4 regions of the Paenibacillus sp. FSL H8-0259 genome follow, and region 1 is predicted to be linked to each of the others. Evidence: riboswitches for the same ligand, from Rfam matches in the RefSeq annotation. Region 1 holds a riboswitch; each other region holds the start of a gene.
The links. Region 1 has a riboswitch for thiamine pyrophosphate ahead of NSU01_RS15210 (ABC transporter ATP-binding protein). Riboswitches for the same ligand answer to the same signal wherever they lie in the genome.
Positions count from the first base shown of each region.

Region 1 (4,609 bases):
TCGCCGATGGTAGCGCCAATGACGCAGTACACCACCGACAGCTTCAGTCCGGAGAAAAAGGACGGCAGGGCCAGCGGAACAGCAGCCTTGCGGAGAATCTGCCAGCGGTTCGCGCCAAGCGTCAACAACAGCTCGCGGTACTGCTCCGTATTCTTGCCCAGCCCATCGTAGGTGCCGACAACCACCGGGAAGAAGGCGGTCAGGAACACTACGGCAACCTTACTCCACAAGGTATAGCCGAACCACATGATAAACAGGGGAGAGAGGGCAACCAGCGGAATCGTCTGGCTGATAATCAGCAGCGGATACAGCGCTTTGGCCAGCGGCCTGAACAGATGCATGCCCGTTCCCAGCAGACTGCCGCAGAAGACGGACAGAGCGAAGCCTGTTAGTACCTCAAGCAGCGTTGCAGGCAGGTGAACGCCGAAGAGTAAATGCCTGTCTTCCATCAGAGCAATCCAGATGGCAGTGGGAGCCGGCAGGATGAACGGAGGAATCAGCCCCAGCCGGGACACCGTTTCCCAGACCGCAAGAATCAGCAGCACAAGCAGAATAGCCGGGCTGTACTCCCGCAGCAATCTTCTATAGAAGACGGTTGTCATACAGCTTCAGCTCCAAATCCTGCCGCAGGGCAACAAACTGCGGTTCGTAATTCTGACTATGATGTCTGGGGCGGGGAAGACCGGTGATGAACTCCTGCATACCGCCCCCGGCACTGCCGGTCATCAGATAGATGCGGTCACTAAGCAGAAGCGCTTCTTCAAGGTCATGGGTAATGAACAGCACAGTCTTGTCCAGTCCTGACCATAATTCCAGCAGCCAGCGGTGAAGCTCCCGCTTGGTTATGGCGTCCAGTGCCCCGAACGGCTCGTCCAGCAGGAGCAGCTCATTCCCGGCGGCAATGGTGCGGAGTACCGCAACCCGCTGGCGCATGCCGCCCGACAGCTCATGCGGATACGCAGCCCCCGTATCACCAAGACCGAACTGCTGCAGCATGCTGCGGATCTGAATAACGGCTTCCTCTTTGGAGCCGCTCCGCTTCAGTTCCCAGGGCAGCAGGCAATTGTCCAGTACGGTTCTCCAGGGCAGCAGGAGATCCCGCTGCGGCATATAGCCGACCTGGCCGAGCCGCTCCGAGGCGTTATTAGGCGGTTGCCCATGCAGGGCAACCTCGCCGCTGCCGGGTTCCAGCAGGCCGGCGATAATCTTGAACAGCGTACTTTTGCCGCAGCCGCTGGCACCCACGACGGAGATGAACTCGCCGCGGCGGACCTTCATGGAGATTCCGGAGAAGACCGGAGCCCTTGAAGCTGCGCCGAAAGAATAGGACAGGTTAGCGATGTTGATCATAGGATGGGGAAGCAAGCCTCCTTAGGGAAAAGTGATTACGCTACGAAAACAAGAAAGACCCATCCATTTCCGGAGGAAATGAATGGGCCTGAAGGTACAGTCAGTTTGCAAAGACGCGGAACCGCTGATACATTCTGCTCCACTTCCCTCCGCTGGTATGATCCAGATCAGGTTCCAAGGGTCCGGAGCTTAAGCTCCGTCTCAGTCGGCCGACTCCCCTAGTGAAATAACAGGTGCTATTGAATTCGTAATTGGTACTTAATATACCATAATTTCCCCGCTTGTAAAGAGCCTGTGCTCAGCGCTTGGAGAGGCCGGTGATGAACAACGCAACAATTCCCCGCGAGATTTCCTCTTTGGAGGAGCCGTTCCGTTTCTGTTCATACAGGTAAAGATCGGGACTAAGTACAGAGATCAGCGCTGTGGCAGCGAAGCGGGGATCGATCCCGATAATCTCTCCATTCGCGGATGCGCGGTGCAGAAGTTCACCCATAATCACTCCGAGCCGCTGGAAAAAAGGATGTTCGAACTGGGTAAGCTGCTTCTTGCCGGTGAATTCGGATTTGATCATGTTCAAGAGCTCCGCATATTGCTCAATGAAACCAACGACCTGCTCAATGCTGCTCTGCAGATGCGCGAGGGCAGCCGTTTCACCAGCGCTGGCAGCAAGCTGCTGTTCCATCCCCGACAGAAACTGCTCGGTGCTGTCCAGCAGCAGGGCCGAACAGATTTCGCCCTTATCAGTGAAGCGGCGGTAGAGCGATCCCTGCCCTATACCGGCCCGTTTGGCGATGCCGTACATACTGACAGCTTCGAGGCCGCTCTCGGTGAACAGCTGGCGGGCCGCCTCGAGTATCCGCTGCATATAAGGATCGGCGGGTTCTTTTGCAGCGATGTCTGTGTTCACTGTGTTATCTTTGTTCTCTGTGTTCTCTGTATTGTCCGGAGCTGCTGATGTTACAGGTTCAACTTCCGTTTCTGTTTTTTTCATGATATCCCCTTTCATATAAAGTAAATCCTGCCCATAATACAACATTTCCCTCATTCGATCGGCCTAAATCCCAAATTGTTGTATAAAATGCATTATTTCAGCTTGTTCAAGCAGTTTAGCAGAACTATTCTTGCATTTCATACAACAATCCATCCGGAAACCCGGCTATCCATGAATCAAAGCTGCAAAATATACAACATTTATGCCTACAGTGCGTCCTAAGAAATCTCTATTCTGCCGGTAAACGAATCAAGTGTGGGGAATTGGCGTATTCCGCTTGACACATCGGACAATTGTCCGTAGACTATGAAATGCGAACGCGGACAATTGTCCGTTCACTAATTATATAGACAAACCTGCCCGCAGGTCAACGTAGATGACAGCGGACAGTTCAGGAGGAGAAGGAGTATGGATCAGACCTTGAAGCAGGATGCCGATTTCCGGTTATCCGGCATTCTAGTTCCGCTGCTGGCGATTATTGCCGGCGTATTTATGGTCGTGCTGGATAGTACGGCAATGAATGTGGCATTGTCCAGGATGGTAGTGGATTTCAATACAGACCTGCATACGCTGCAGTGGGTCGTAACCGGGTATATGCTGGCGCAGGCTTCGGTCATTCCGCTGTCAGGCTGGCTGTCTGACCGGTTCGGGGCTAAGAACGTCTTTTTGACAGCTGTTATTGTGTTTACGATCGGCTCCATTCTGTGTGCAACGCCAAGCAGTGCAGAATGGCTGGTCGTTTTCCGGGTATTGCAGGGTCTTGGAGGGGGCTGTGTGCTCCCGGTCGGGATGGCTTATGTGTACAGACTGGCTCCGAAGAGTAAAGTCGGCGTTGTTATGGGGATTATGGGAATTCCCGTGCTGTTCGCTCCGGCGATTGGTCCTGTATTGTCAGGCTGGCTGGTGGAATACCACTCCTGGCGCTGGATCTTCCTGATTAATATCCCCATCGGTATTATCTGTGTGCTGATCGGGCTGCGAAAGCTGCCGAATGCGGCGAAGAACACCGTTCCCGGCATGGATAAATTCGGAATGGTGCTCGGACCGCTGGCTTTTGCTTCACTCACTTACGGTGTAAGTCAGGGTGCGCAGAGCTGGACCTCGGACAAAACGCTAATCGGGTTATCTCTGGGAGCTGTTGCACTGATTGCCTTTGTCATTGCCGAGCTGCGTTCCAGGACCCCTTTACTGGAGCTGCGGATTCTGAAATCCGTGGATTTCACCACCGGAATTATCGTGCAGTGGATCGCCCAGTTCGGCTTATATGGTGCTTTATTTCTACTGCCGCAGTTTCTGCAGCAGGCCCGCGGCTTCGGCGCATTTGATACCGGATTGACCCTGCTGCCGCAGGCCATTGCTTCCGGGCTGATGATGCCAATTGCCGGAATTCTGTTCGACCGGATCGGGGTGCGCTGGCTGGTGGTTTGCGGACTCAGTCTGGTCTCTGGCGCATTGTTTCAGTATTCCCATGTCGATCTGACCACCCAGAGCCGTGATCTCATTCTTCCGCTAATCATGTGCGGTGCAGGGATGGGGATGATGATGATGCCGATGAATACGCATCTGCTGAACAAGGCGCCAGGCAATCTGGTCAACCGGGTAACCTCACTCACCAACTCCATGCAGCAGGTCATTAACTCACTTGCAGTGTCAACACTGGTTACGATTCTGACGGCCAGAACCTCCGCGCGTGGTCTTGAAATGCAGGAGGCGGCAGCCGCTGCCGGGCAGACGGTGGACGGAGTCTCGAAGGAAGCCCTGCAGCTGGCCAAGCAGACTGTATTGGCCCAAGGCTTTGCCGACACCTTCCACATTATGATTTTTGTAGCTTTAGGCGGCGCCGTCCTTGGACTGCTGCTGCGCAGGGGCCGCAAACCAGAAAGCGGAGGCTCCAGGGAGAAAGCGTTGCCTGAAATCATGCACGGTTAATAGGTGCATTCACATTCATAAGAAGTAAGGCGGCGATTCTCCGTTACTGGAGGGTCGCTGTTTTGCGTTGTGGATCATTTAGTTTGTCTTCCACTGATGTAGAAATGCAATTTCGGGGCAAGCTAAACTATCAAAAACCTATATAACATAAATCCGATGTTTATTATCGGAAAAAGTTATTGACGGATGTAACAGCTCAGTGTTACGATTCATTTTGCCGGCAAGTCCGGAACATAAAGAGAGATGAGAGGGGATTAATCTTATGAAAAAACTTAGTCTGACAATTATGCTGCTCCTGACCATGGCCGTGGTTGCGGCATGCGGCAACAACAATAACAA
Region 1 covers NZ_CP150147.1:3,605,766-3,610,374, forward strand. Annotated here, with positions in the region: gene NSU01_RS15205 (ABC transporter permease) at 1-602, opposite strand, end outside; gene NSU01_RS15210 (ABC transporter ATP-binding protein) at 583-1,365, opposite strand; TPP riboswitch at 1,478-1,580, opposite strand; gene NSU01_RS15215 (TetR/AcrR family transcriptional regulator) at 1,649-2,341, opposite strand; gene NSU01_RS15220 (DHA2 family efflux MFS transporter permease subunit) at 2,750-4,270, shown strand; gene NSU01_RS15225 (amino acid ABC transporter substrate-binding protein) at 4,533-4,609, shown strand, end outside.

Region 2 (4,609 bases), 3.4 Mb from region 1:
CGGGGAGAAGACAGACCCATGCCTGCTGTCAGCTATAATTACCAATTGCCTTTCCAGGAGCAGCTTAAGCAGTGGAAGGGGAATACAGGCAAGTTCACTGAAGAAGTACGGAACAATCCGCTGCTGCGAGCCTCGTTCTTCTGGGCGCTGCGCTACGGCGATTCCTCCACGAAGCTGCAGGTGACCGAAGCCCTGCGCTGGATTGAGGATGAGGAGATGTCCGAGGTACTGCGCGGAGTTCTGGAGCATCAGCCGCTCCAGGAGGACCGGCTGCAGGAGGCGGCGCTGTTCAGCCTGCAGCGGCTGATTGGAGAGAATCTGGAAGAAGCTGCAGCTCCTGAGGAAGAGCCGTTGCAAGCGGCTTCCAGCCCCAAGGGCCCGGCTGAATGGAAGGAAGACTGGCAGCGGATTATCGATCATACGGTGGCCATGATGGACCGGAGATATGATGCTGTGCAGAAGAAGGATGCAGAGTTTATCTGGAAGCAGTTCATCGGCAGCCTGTATCCGGATGTACCGTTATTCCGCAATGACGGCGGCTGGTGTGCGGCACTGGAGTATCTGACTGCCAGGCTGCACGGGCGTCCGGTCACCTTCCGCGAGGCGGCACAGCGTTACGGCGTCTCGGTCTCCATGGTAAGCCGCTATGCACGGCGGATCGACAGTGAATGCGATACCCAGGGCATGCTGCCGGGAACGGACGGCTTGTCGCCGTCCACCAACAATATTTGAACCCTTTTTTCAAATATAAGAATCTATACGTTTCTCACGATAACTTATCCTTATATTTCTCGCTGAAACGGTACCGTCTTAATAAAAGGACGATAAAGCCGTTTCCACTTGTAAATACAAACCTACTTGTAAGGAGGCCAATGTAATGTACAAAACGATTGTAATCGGAACAGGCCCGGCCGGGCTGACTGCCGCGATTTATCTGGCGCGCGCGAACCTGAGCCCGCTCGTAATTGAAGGCTTGCAGCCGGGAGGACAGCTGACAACGACGACAGAAGTGGAGAACTTTCCAGGCTTCCCTGAAGGAATTCTGGGTCCTGATCTGATGGACAACATGCGTAAGCAGGCCGAACGCTTCGGCGCTGAATTCAAGAATGGCTGGGTGGAGTCGGTTGACTTCTCACAGCGTCCGTTCAAGGTGACTGTAGACGGAATGGGTGTACTGGAAGCGGAGTCGGTCATTATTTCGACCGGCGCCTCCGCCAGATACCTGGGTATCCCGGGCGAGCAGGAGAATGTAGGACGCGGGGTCAGCACCTGTGCGACCTGTGACGGATTCTTTTTCCGTAACAAAAAAATTGTCGTGGTCGGCGGCGGCGATTCCGCGATGGAGGAAGCCAGCTTCCTGACCCGCTTTGCTTCCAGCGTAACGCTGGTGCACCGCCGTCCGGAGCTGCGTGCTTCGAAGATCATGCAGGACCGCGCACGCGACAACAGCAAGGTGTCATGGGCACTGAACCGCACGCCGCTTGAGGTAACCGTCGGCGATACCGGAGTTAAGGGCATCACCGTCCTTAACAATGAGACGGGACTTACCGAGCTGGTGGAAGCGGATGGTGTATTTGTCGCTATCGGACATACACCGAATACCGCTTTCTTAGGCGGGCAGATTAACACCGATGCCAATGGCTATATAGTGGTTAACCCGGGCACCACAGAGACGAATATTCCCGGCGTATTCGCTTGCGGCGACGTGCAGGATACGCGTTACCGTCAAGCCATATCGGCAGCCGGAACCGGCTGTATGGCCGCCATGGATGCCGAGAAGTTCCTGGAAGGCACGATGGTGCATGACTGGAGCGAATCGCTCGATAAATAACCGGAGAAGGTTCTTGTTATTTACGGGTTTACAAAAAAATCCTATACCAGTAGAATGTATTTAATTAGATAAGATACCCACTAGGGGAGCCTGAATAGGCTGAGACGGGAAAAGTGAATTTCCGGACCCTTGAACCTGATCTGGATCATACCAGCGTAGGAAAGTGGAGTCGGACCTTTTTTTGAATACAGTCTTATTGGGCTGTTCCTTTGATAAAGCCGCTCCAGGTGGAGCGGCTTTTTGACTTGCAAGAATTCATATGCCTTGTGCTATACATGATTCTTCGGCTCAGTCTGCTGCGTGAAATCTTATCTGATTGGCTCATAGGGCGAAGAGGAGGAGATTAGAATGCCAGAAATGATGAAGAACGAAGAGGTGGACCTTTCCCGATTTCCTGCAAGCCGCAAAGTGTATGTAGAGGGCTCGCGCCCGGATATTCAGGTTCCGATGCGGGAGATCAGCCTCAGCAGAACCGAGGGCGTTGCCGGGGAAGAGGAGAACGAACCGCTGCGTGTCTATGACACAAGCGGAATTTACACCGATGCTGCGCAAGAGGCTGACATTCGGAGGGGGCTGCCGCCGCACCGTTTATGCTGGATTGCGGAGCGTGGCGATTCGGAGGAATACACCGGAAGAGCTGTGCAGCCGCAGGATAATGGAATCCGCAGGGGCGGGCCGCCCGCAGAGGCTTATCCAGGGCTGCAGCGGAGTCCCCTGCGGGCACATGCGGGCAACAATGTTACCCAGCTGCATTATGCGCGGCAAGGGATCATTACTTCGGAAATGGAGTATATCGCGATCCGCGAGAATACCCGGCCGGAATTCGTAAGGGATGAGGTGGCCGCCGGACGGGCCATTATTCCGGCCAACATCAATCATCCCGAGAGCGAGCCGATGATTATTGGCCGTAACTTCCTGGTTAAGATCAATGCGAACATCGGAAATTCTGCGGTGTCTTCTTCTATTGAAGAGGAAGTGGAGAAGATGCGGTGGGCAACCCGCTGGGGGGCCGACACCATCATGGACCTCTCCACCGGCTCCAAGATTCATACCACCCGTGAATGGATTATACGCAATTCTCCTGTGCCTGTCGGCACGGTGCCCTTATACCAGGCGCTCGAAAAGGTGAACGGCATAGCCGAGGATTTAACCTGGGAGCTCTATCGCGACACGCTGATTGAGCAGGCGGAGCAGGGGGTCGATTACTTTACCATTCATGCCGGGGTGCTACAGCGCTATATTCCGCTGACTGCCGGAAGAATGACGGGAATCGTATCACGGGGCGGCTCGATTATGGCCGCTTGGTGCCTTGCCCATCAGCAGGAGAACTTTCTGTACACACACTTCGAAGCTATATGTGAGATTATGAAGACGTATGATGTGGCCTTCTCTCTGGGGGACGGACTTCGTCCGGGTTCTATAGCAGATGCCAATGACGAAGCTCAATTCGCTGAGCTGGAGACACTGGGAGAGCTGACAGCGCTGGCCTGGAAGCACGATGTTCAGGTAATGGTTGAGGGCCCGGGGCATGTGCCGATGCACAAGATTAAGGAGAATATGGACAAGCAGCTCGAGATTTGCCGGGAAGCCCCTTTTTACACCCTGGGTCCGCTCACTACCGATATTGCACCCGGTTATGATCATATCACTTCAGCCATCGGGGCGGCGATGATCGGCTGGCTCGGGACGGCTATGCTGTGTTACGTTACACCCAAGGAGCATTTAGGTCTGCCTAACAAGAATGACGTGCGCGAGGGAGTCATTACCTACAAGATCGCTGCACATGCCGCAGACCTCGCCAAGGGGCATCCGGGTGCACAGGACAGGGATAATGCGCTGTCCAAGGCACGGTTCGAGTTTCGCTGGCGAGACCAGTTCCATCTCTCTCTGGACCCGGAAAGGGCGCTGGAGTATCATGATGAGACGCTTCCTGCGGAGGGGGCGAAGCAAGCTCATTTCTGCTCTATGTGCGGTCCTAAATTCTGCAGCATGCGGATTTCGCATGATATCCGTAATTCCTACAGATTGAGCAGGTCGCTGTAAAAAGGCAAGTCTTCTATAGCTATTTCCCTGCTGTCCCATGCTGTAAAAGGCGTGAGGGCAGCTTTTCTTATGCGCGAATAGCACAAGATTCTTCTCCCTATTATGTGAAACCATGCACAACCGTTGGCGTAAATAGCATTATCCAAGTATAGGGAGTGAATCGAATGAGGAACAAAGACTGGCTCAAGGAAAGCGAACGTTTCAATCAAGCGGCTGAATACTATGATAGGTATAGACCCAGTTATCCATTCGCCCTGATTGAGCAGATTGTACAAGAAGCCTCTCTGACTAAGGAGTCCAGAATTCTTGAGATCGGTGCCGGGAGCGGTAAAGCCTCCGAATTATTCCTGGACCGCGGGTATGAGCTGCTATGTATTGAACCGGGCCCACAACTGGCGGAATTGGGAAGACAGAAGCATAGGGATAAAAACGTGCGATTTGTAACCTCCAGATTCGAGCACTGGTCTGGGCCGGAGAAGGATTTCGACCTGATCTTCTCCGCTCAAGCCTTTCATTGGGTGCCGCAGCCGGAAGGTTACAAGAAATGTGGGCGGCTGCTGAAGCCGGGAGGGCGGCTCGCGCTCTTTTGGAATTTTTATCTGCAGGGAGACAGTGAGATGGAGCAAGAGATTGCCGAGGTCTGTGCGGAGTATGAGGTATTCTGGTTTAATAAGCGGGATGTAATTGAACAGAGAGTGGAGCGAACTGTAGCAGAGCTGTCCGGCAGCGGAAATT
Region 2 covers NZ_CP150147.1:158,219-162,827, forward strand. Annotated here, with positions in the region: gene NSU01_RS00795 (tetratricopeptide repeat protein) at 1-732, shown strand, start outside; gene trxB (thioredoxin-disulfide reductase) at 878-1,831, shown strand; TPP riboswitch at 1,904-2,010, shown strand; gene thiC (phosphomethylpyrimidine synthase ThiC) at 2,180-3,874, shown strand; gene NSU01_RS00810 (class I SAM-dependent methyltransferase) at 4,039-4,609, shown strand, end outside.
Region 2: it holds a riboswitch for thiamine pyrophosphate, as region 1 does, so the genes downstream of both, thiC (phosphomethylpyrimidine synthase ThiC) here and NSU01_RS15210 (ABC transporter ATP-binding protein) in region 1, are expected to answer to the same signal.

Region 3 (4,609 bases), 3.1 Mb from region 1:
GATCAGCTCGATCTTCTGGAATTCAGCGAGGCTGAACTTGCACTGGACGGATTACTGTCGGAGCCTGAGTCAAGCCCCGTACCCGGGTCTAAAGAAGAGATTGCTTCGCTTGAGCGGATCAAGAGCCGTACCCTCGACCTTATTCAGACTGAACCGGCGCCTGAACTGCCTGCTGCTGTCCGCAAGCCGCGGCGGCGGGCAGCTATTGGAGCGGCGGCGGCCGCGATCCTTATGGCCGCAGGCCTGCTGGCGTTCTCCCCTGACGTCCAGGCAGGTCTAAAGCAAGCCCTTAGCTTCCTGCCCGGCTTCGGTACGGTTCTGGAGAGCAGCCCGGGCAGTCAGCTTTATGTTCTGGAGAAGCCCTACACTGCTTCCATAGGCAAGGGAAAGCTGACAGTCAATGCCGTACTTCTGCAGGAGAACAGCGGGACCATTACGCTGCGTGGACAGCAGACTCCCGTCATTACTGAATTTCAGGCAGACATTGGAGGGGACCGTTATACCTTTACTTCCAATATGCGGTCTTCTGCATCCGGAGACTGGTATGCAAGCTACAGTGCTGCACTTCCCGGAAATTTGGAGCTTGAAACCGCTGAACCGGTTACTCTGTATATCAATGCAGCAGCAGTCGGGCCACTGGTGCTTCAAGCACCGGTGACCGCCGATGATCTGCAGCATTTAGGTGCAAGCGATGTGCACCAGGATGTGCGGATTACGGCTTTTCCGGTTCGTCTGGATGACGGACTTGTCCGCGTTGAATTAGTTCCGGCCCTTTCAGATTCGTTCTCTGCCGTCCATTCTTATTCATTGGAGCCGCTGGTATCCTGGAATGGCCTGTATGTCGAGAATGCAGAGGGAGTCAAAGCAAAGGTTGAACCTCCTTCAACCATGGTCTACCCGTCGGAGTTCTCGTTCCGGGAATTGGCATCAGCTGAAGAACAGTCTTACAGGGTCGTCATCCCTTACATCGAAATAGCGGAACGAAAGGCACTCTCCCGGGAGGTCGTTCTGCCGCTGCCCGCCAGCGGGGAGAGTGCGCCCCTTCATATTACCGCTGAAATTGCCGGTTTCCCGGTAGAATTCACCCGCATTGAACGCAGCAGCGAAACGGCTGTCAGTGTAGATGTGGATGTGAAATTTGACCCGGGAGCGGCAAAGTCACTGACGCATTTCTTCATCCGCTATCCGGGTTCTGGGGACAAATATTCATACGGCTGGCAGGATACCGAGACATTCCCAAGAATCTTGAAGACTCTTCTTCTGGATGCAGAGCCCGGCGCGGATACGCTGCGTTTTAGAATGTCGGAGCCTCTATTCCTGCTCAAAGGCCCCTGGATTCTGCCGCTAAAGCTTGAAGATTAGGACGGGGAGACTGGACAACCGCAAGAGCGGCGTCTATAATACACCGTAAGAACATAGCAATACCCGTGAACTTCATAGAACCAGGGGTGCTGGAATTGGCCGGCTGAGATTGTATCCCACAAGATACTGACCCTTATACCTGATCTGGATAATGCCAGCGTAGGAATCTTCATTCAACCCCGAGCCCCTTCATGGGCCTGAAGTTGAACTCACCTTGCGCAAGTAACTGGCGTCCCGGTCTCCGGGGCGCTTTTTGGTATGGGTTACTCTGAATTTTGGAAGACTAGGGATTGCTGGAAGGAGAGAGAAGAGAAATGGGAGTCAAAAAAGTATTACCGCTGCTGCTCAGCTCTATGCTTGTGCTCGTGATGGCCGGATGCGGCAACGGGAACGTCAACCCGGGCAGCAATGCCGGAGGCAGCACACCTGCCGCCGGGAACAGCACCGCTGCACCTGAAGCAACCGCAGCCGCCAGTACCACCGACGCGCCTAAAGAATTGACCCCGGTTAAGATTGCGCTGGACTGGACGCCGAACACGAATCACACCGGCCTGTATACCGCCAAGGAGCTGGGATATTACGCGGAGGAAGGTCTTGACGTGGAGATCGTGCAGCCGGGTGCTGCCGGATCTGACGCCATGGTTACTTCCGGTGAAGCCCAGTTTGGCATCAGTGCACAGGAGGCGCTCACCCTGGCCCGCCTGCAGGATGTGCCGCTCGTCTCCATCGCCGCTATCATTCAGCATAATACCTCCGGCTTTGCCGCTCCGAAGGACCGCAACATTAAGACGCCGAAAGACTTCGAAGGCAAAACCTACGGAGGCTGGGGCTCTCCAGCGGAAGAAGCAGCTATGAAAGCCATCATGGACCCCGATGGCGGAGACGTCTCCAAAGTGAAATTGGTGAATATCGGCGAAGCTGACTTCTTCACTGCGGTGAAACGCGATATCGACTTTGCCTGGATCTTCTACGCCTGGACCGGGATCGAAGCCGAGCTGCGCGGCGAGCCGCTGGATATGCTGTACCTGAAGGATTATGCGCCGCAGCTGGATTACTACACACCGGTGCTGACCACCAGTGAGAAGGAAATCGCCGAGCATCCGGAAGTGGTGAAGGCTTTCCTCAAAGCTACGTCGAAAGGTTACCAATACGCGATCGACCATCCGGAAGAAGCGGCCACGGTCCTGTCTGATGCCGTGCCTGATCTTGATCCCGAGCTGGTGCTGGCCAGCCAGAAATGGCTCAGCCCGAAATACAAGGACGATGCCGCCCGCTGGGGTGAGCAGAAGCTAGAAATCTGGCAGAATTATGCCGAGTGGATGTACGGCCTGAAGCTGCTGGACAAACCGCTCGATGCCGCAAGTACATTTACGAATGAATTTTTGCCGGAAGGCCCATAAACACCGGTTGGAATAGTAATGACACTAGCTCACATGAGAGGAATGAATAATAAATGGCTAATACACTGCTTAGCATTCAGGTAATTCCCAAGGCTCCAAACAATGAGGATTCGATCCCTTACGTGGACACTGCGATTGAGGTAATTCAGAAGTCGGGGGTTAAACACCAGGTGAATCCGCTTGATACCACCATGGAAGGCGAGCTCACGGAGCTGCTGGAAGTTGTACGTCAGATGCATGAGGCACTGATTGCCTCCGGCAGCCCGAGCGTGATCTCCCAGATCAAGATCGCCCATAATCCCAGCGGCATCAGCATGGACAAGCTGACGGAGAAATACCGGCCGTGAGAAGCACCTGGAGACAAATCTGGCCGCCCCTTGTGGCGGTCATCTTTTTTCTGGGCGCATGGCAAATTGCGGTATCGGTGTTCCATATCCCGGCCTGGCAGCTGCCCAGCCCGTCCGATATCGCGCGTGAATCACGCGGCAATGCCTCCGGGATCTGGGCGCATACGGCCGCAACGCTGCGGCTGACCCTGATCGGCTTCCCGGTCGGCACCGGCATCGGCCTCATTGTGGCTCTGCTGCTCCATCTGCTGCCCTGGCTTAAGCGAGCGCTCTACCCGCTGCTGATCCTCAGCCAGAATGTGCCCTCCATTGCCCTTGGACCGCTGCTGATTATCTGGTTCGGCTTCGGCCTGCTGCCCAAAATCGTCCTGATCACCCTCGTCTGCTTCTTCCCGGTTGCCGTAGCGGCCATGGGCGGGCTGGCGCAAAGCGACAGGGTAATGTTGAACTATATGAAAATGGCCGGTGCAAGCAACTGGCAGATCTTCACCAAGCTGGAGCTACCCGGCTCCCTGCCCTCCCTGTTCTCAGGGCTCAAAATCTCCGCGACCTATGCCGTCATGGGCGCAGTGGTTGCCGAGTGGATTGGCGCGGACAAAGGGATCGGCTATTATATGCTGCTGCAGAAGGCCTCTTACCGCACGGACCGGATGTTCGTGGCCATTGTCATTATTGTGCTGCTGAGTCTGGTGCTGTTTGCACTGATTGCCTTGCTGGAGAAATGGCTCGTGCGCTGGAAACCGCGCAAGGAAGCTTAACACGTACAGGGTAACAATACACGCTATACTGAGCACGTTTGAGATAAAGCCTTAAGTACAAAAATTCTATATAGAAGGAGCTGACCGAAGTGTCTCCACTCACGAATACTGTACAGCTCAAGAAGGACGTCCCCGGCAGCAGCCTTGACGAGCCCAGAAGCGCACCGCCTGCACTTGAAGTCAGCAGCGTCTCCAAATCGTTCACGCACCGCCGCCGGGAGACGCCTGTGCTGGATCAGGTGTCGCTGACGGTAGAGCCGCAGGAATTCGTCTCGATTGTCGGTCCTTCCGGCTGCGGCAAAAGCACCCTGTTCCACATTATCGGCGGCCTGACGCTGCCGGACGCCGGAACCGTCAGCATGGACGGCATCCCGGTTACCGGGCAGCGCGGCAAGATCAGCTATATGCCGCAGCAGCCCGCGCTGTTCCCGTGGCGCAGCACACTGGACAATGTCCTGCTCGGTGCCGAGCTGCAGGGCGCGCCGCAAGCGGAGGCGCGCGAAGCCGCGCGCCACTGGCTGGCCAAGGTCGGCCTGGGCGGATTCGAGCGCGCTTATCCGCATATGCTGTCCGGCGGCATGCAGCAGCGGGCCGCCTTCCTGCGGGCCATGCTCGCTCCGCAGGAGCTGATGCTGCTCGACGAGCCGTTCAGCGCGCTCGATGCGCTGACGCGCGAGCAGATGCAGCGCTGGCTGCTGGAGCTGTGGGAGGAGAACCGCCGCTCCGTGCTTTTCATCACCCA
Region 3 covers NZ_CP150147.1:498,636-503,244, reverse strand. Annotated here, with positions in the region: gene NSU01_RS02180 (hypothetical protein) at 1-1,362, shown strand, start outside; TPP riboswitch at 1,435-1,545, shown strand; gene NSU01_RS02175 (ABC transporter substrate-binding protein) at 1,677-2,762, shown strand; gene NSU01_RS02170 (MTH1187 family thiamine-binding protein) at 2,816-3,109, shown strand; gene NSU01_RS02165 (ABC transporter permease) at 3,106-3,867, shown strand; gene NSU01_RS02160 (ABC transporter ATP-binding protein) at 3,957-4,609, shown strand, end outside.
Region 3: it holds a riboswitch for thiamine pyrophosphate, as region 1 does, so the genes downstream of both, NSU01_RS02175 (ABC transporter substrate-binding protein) here and NSU01_RS15210 (ABC transporter ATP-binding protein) in region 1, are expected to answer to the same signal.

Region 4 (4,609 bases), 1.0 Mb from region 1:
TACTGGAATCGTAACCGTCTTCAAGCGCTGTTTTGATACAATGTATCCCTTGTTCTAATACCTCGCGGACCTTCAATCTGGCTTCATCCGCACTTCCAACTCCGATAGGGGCCTGCCCGCCATACCCGCCGGGAGCCGTGAAGACTTTGCCGGTTGTGATTATTCGGGGAAAAGATCCGCGGTCCAGCGCTTGTGTGTGTGCCGTCACATCGTCAAGCGTTGCGGCTGTAGTCATCCCCTCGTCACGGATCGTGGTTATTCCTTCTGAGAGACAGGCGGCTAAATATTCCTTATGGTACCCGTGAAGAGGCTCGTTCTGTATAAATTTGAAGCTGGTGTGTGCATGGGTATGAATAAATCCCGGCAGGACCACAAGCCCCTCAAGATCTATCTCCGTTACTGAGTCATGCTCCAGCCCGCTGCTCCCTGGCCCGGCAATCATGCCGAACCGGCCATTAACAATTTCAATGCTTGCATTGTACAGCGGCTGGCGCCCCGTTCCGTCGATTAACGTCGCGTTAGTCAATCGTATAATCTCATTTTCATTTCCCATGGCAGATAGTGAACCCTCCAGTGAAGATGGTTGTCTTCCAAGAGAAAGTATAGGATATAAAAATGTCCGGATATATATAATATTCTTGTAGAAACCGTTCATTACTTACCGTAACAACCCTTCCAGCTCAAAAATGCCGTGCTCCTGAAAGTCAGCGATAATCTGCGGCGGCAGCAGGGCGTTCATTTCGCTCACGGTGCACCAGCGGTAATCGGTATGCTCTTCCGAGAGCTGGATTTCGCCACGGGCTGCGCGGCATAAATAGGTGATAATCACTACCTGTCTAGCAGGGTCAGTGAGCAGGGTCACCGCATAAAGGATACGTTCTGTCGTAACCGCCAGTCCGGTTTCCTCAAGAATTTCTCTTTCCAGTGCAGCCTCCAGGCTTTCACCGAATTCGATTTTGCCTCCGGCACATTCCCAGCTTCCGGCACCTGCAGAATCGGCGGCAGCCCGCTTGACGATGAGGATTCTGCCCTGATACAGGATGACACCTTTGACGGCAACGATGATGCTTTTTGATTTTTTGGACATGAGGATAACTCTCCTTCTGCAGGCTCTAAAATGGAGCGGGAACGCGTTGGACTCAAGATTTTCTGTTTGGCCGGCTTCCCTATGTGGTAAGTAAAATAACGTAAAGCGATTTTTGCTAGGCAAGTATGATGCATAAACACCAGACTTTTAGCCAACCTAACATGATTAGTAAAAACAGTATAACGGTACAGCGAAAGGAGAATGGATTATGCCAGACACCAGCAAACAACCCGTCAAAACCCTGCCTCCGCAGGTACAGGACCAGCAGCCCGGAATTGAAAGCGAGATGAATCCGCTTCCGGAGTTTGAAACCTCAGCTTACAAGGCAGCAGGCAAGCTGCTGGGCAAGGCCGCACTCATTACCGGAGGGGACAGTGGAATCGGTCGTGCGGTTGCCGTTCATTTTGCCAAAGAAGGCGCAGATGTAGTGATATCCTATCTGAATGAGCATGAAGATGCGGAAGAAACCAAGCGCCAGGTGGAGCAGGAGGGGCGGAAGTGTATTCTGATCTCCGGTGATATCGGGGTTGAGGCCTTCTGTCAGGATCTGATTAATAAAACCATTGAGGGACTCGGCAAGCTGGACATCCTGATTAACAATGCGGCAGAGCAGCATCCGCAGGAGACCATTGAGGACATTACCGCCGAGCAGCTGGAGCGGACGTTCCGGACGAATATATTCTCCATGTTCTATCTGACCAAGGCAGCGATGCCCCATCTCAAAAAAGGCTCCACGATCATCAACACTACGTCTATCACGGCGTACCGCGGCAGCCCGCAGCTGCTGGACTATTCGTCCACCAAAGGAGCAATTCTCAGCTTCACCCGCTCCCTGTCGATGAATCTCGCAGACAAAGGCATCCGGGTAAACGCGGTAGCACCGGGCCCGATCTGGACGCCGCTGATTCCGTCTACGTTTGACGCGAAGAAGGTCAGTGAATTCGGCGGCACCCAGCCGATGAAGCGTCCGGGACAGCCCGAGGAGCTGGCACCGGCCTATGTGTATCTGGCTTCTGACGATTCCTCTTATGTAAGCGGTCAGGTCATGCATGTGAACGGCGGCGAGATCGTTAACGGCTGACCATTGGCACTGCTTTGTAAGCCGGATAAGTTTATACTGTTTAAAGAATCAAACGTTCAACAGATGAAAAGTCAGCCGGAAGGCTGGCTTTTTTGCCGCTTAAACCCGCTGGACTTAATAATTGAATCTATTAAAGAATAGCTCTTACAGGAATAATATGCTAATATACAAACTGCAAGAACAATAGAATATGAACGATCACTAGGGGTGCCGCAAGGCTGAGACGAACATATCTGTTCGGACCCTTTGAACCTGATCTGGTTTATACCAGCGTAGGGAAGTGGAGAATGAATAATGCAGCGGGGGTAACGGCTTACCCGGTATTCCTGCTTATATTCCGGACTGCTTCCTGATACAGGGGGCGGTCTTTTTGTATTTTCCGGAATGCCGTATAGAAGGGAAGGTGAAGGTGCTGAAAGAAATCCATTTGATCTCGGACGGGAGGCTGAATCCGGAGCAGTTTGCCGGACTGGCTGCTGCTGTACATACCATGGTGGATTATATCCATCTCCGGGAAAAAGCCCTGTCCGCACTTGAGCTTCTGGCTGCCGCAGAGCGGTTGCTGCAAGCGGGGGTTCCGCCCTCAAAGCTGGTTATTAATGACCGGATTGATGTGGCTCTGGCAGCAGGGGCAGCCGGCGTCCAATTGGCCTGGCACAGCCTGCCGCCTGCCAAGGCGAGCGGTATTGCCCCGGGCCTGCGGCTGGGCAGGTCGGTGCATTCCCCGGAGGAAGCGGCACGCGCCGGACAGCAGGGAGCGGACTTTTGTCTGTATGGACATGTATTTCCTACGGCCTGCAAGCCCGGACAGCGGGAACGGGGCCTGGAGCAGCTGGAAGTGGCTGTCCGCTCCAGCAGTATACCGCTGATTGCTATCGGAGGCATCACACCGGGCAATACCGGAATCGTTCTGTCGAAGGGGGCTGCCGGAATAGCCGTAATGTCCGGGATATGCGGAGCGACGGATCCTGCTGGCGCCGCTGAGGCTTACAGATCATCCGTTCAGGCCGCAGCATATGCTGAAGTCCTGAATGACCCCCATACCGGGCAAAGGAGGTGAACTGGAATGAATTTGACCGTTAACGGACGCAGAGGAAGGTATGAAGAGAGCTGCCGGACGCTGGCTGATCTTCTGGCCCGGCCTGAGTGGACCGGGAAGCTGGTTATTGTGGAGCTGAATGGTGAGCTTGCCGGCAGAGAGGTTTATGAAGATACATTGCTGAATGAAGGTGACCGAGTTGAGCTGGTTCATTTTGTCGGCGGAGGCTAGGTAACTGGTAACTGTGCGTGCGGCAGATGCAAGAATGCCAATACGCCAATACGCAATTAAGATAAAGGCAGCGACTTATCACAGGAGGCGATATGATGCAGGATCCTTTGATTATTGGAGGAGTTACTTTAACGAGCAGACTGTTCATCGGGACCGGAAAATACAGCCGCAACACTCTTATTCCCGAAGTGATCGCCCGCTCGGGTTCACAGGTCATTACGGTTGCCCTGCGCCGGGTAGATCCGGAGAGCAAGGACAATATTATCAGCCATATTCCTTCCCACATGACGCTGCTGCCCAATACCTCCGGTGCGCGCACCGCAGAGGAAGCGGTACGCATTGCCCGGCTGGCAAGGTCAGCGGGGCTGGGAGACTGGGTGAAGATTGAGGTTATCAATGATCAGAAATATCTGCTGCCTGATAATACCGAGACGATCCGAGCCACGGAAATCCTAGCTGCGGAGGGTTTCGTAGTTCTGCCCTACATGAGTCCTGATCTGTCAGCCGCACTCCGGCTGAAGGCGGCCGGAGCTGCAGCCGTCATGCCGCTGGGAGCGCCAATCGGCTCTAACCGCGGGCTGCAGACCAAGGAGCTGATCCGGATTCTGATATCAGAAACGGGTCTGCCCATCATCGTGGATGCCGGTATTGGCAGACCCTCCGAGGCTGCTGAGGCGATGGAAATGGGCGCAGCCGCTGTGCTGCTGAATACGGCAATTGCCACCGCCCGGGACCCGCAGCTGATGGCGGAGGCATTCCGCGAAGCGGTGTCGGCGGGGCGGAAGGCCTATCTGGCCGGGCTGGGGCCGGTGGAAGAGACAGCCGCAGCTTCTTCGCCGTTGACCGGATTTCTGGCATGACTGATGCTGTTTATGAAGAGGGGGGAAGGACATGAGCTTTTATGATAGGCTGACACGGCTGGACAAGCTTCCCTACGAGGGGGCATGGAAGCAGTATACTGCGCTTGATGTGAAGCGGGCGCTTCGTCTGGAGCGGCTGGACGAGGACGGGGTGATGGCTTTGCTGTCACCGGCAGCGGAGCCTTACCTCGAAGAGATGGCGCAGAAGGCGCATAGATTGACACGTACGCAATTCGGTCATGTGATGCAGCTGTTTACACCGATGTATCTGGCTGATTTCTGCGTCAACCATTGTACCTACTGCAGCTTTA
Region 4 covers NZ_CP150147.1:2,585,929-2,590,537, forward strand. Annotated here, with positions in the region: gene NSU01_RS10895 (amidohydrolase family protein) at 1-553, opposite strand, end outside; gene NSU01_RS10900 (NUDIX domain-containing protein) at 659-1,087, opposite strand; gene NSU01_RS10905 (SDR family oxidoreductase) at 1,296-2,168, shown strand; TPP riboswitch at 2,362-2,464, shown strand; gene NSU01_RS10910 (thiamine phosphate synthase) at 2,539-3,228, shown strand; gene thiS (sulfur carrier protein ThiS) at 3,235-3,438, shown strand; gene NSU01_RS10920 (thiazole synthase) at 3,534-4,298, shown strand; gene thiH (2-iminoacetate synthase ThiH) at 4,330-4,609, shown strand, end outside.
Region 4: it holds a riboswitch for thiamine pyrophosphate, as region 1 does, so the genes downstream of both, NSU01_RS10910 (thiamine phosphate synthase) here and NSU01_RS15210 (ABC transporter ATP-binding protein) in region 1, are expected to answer to the same signal.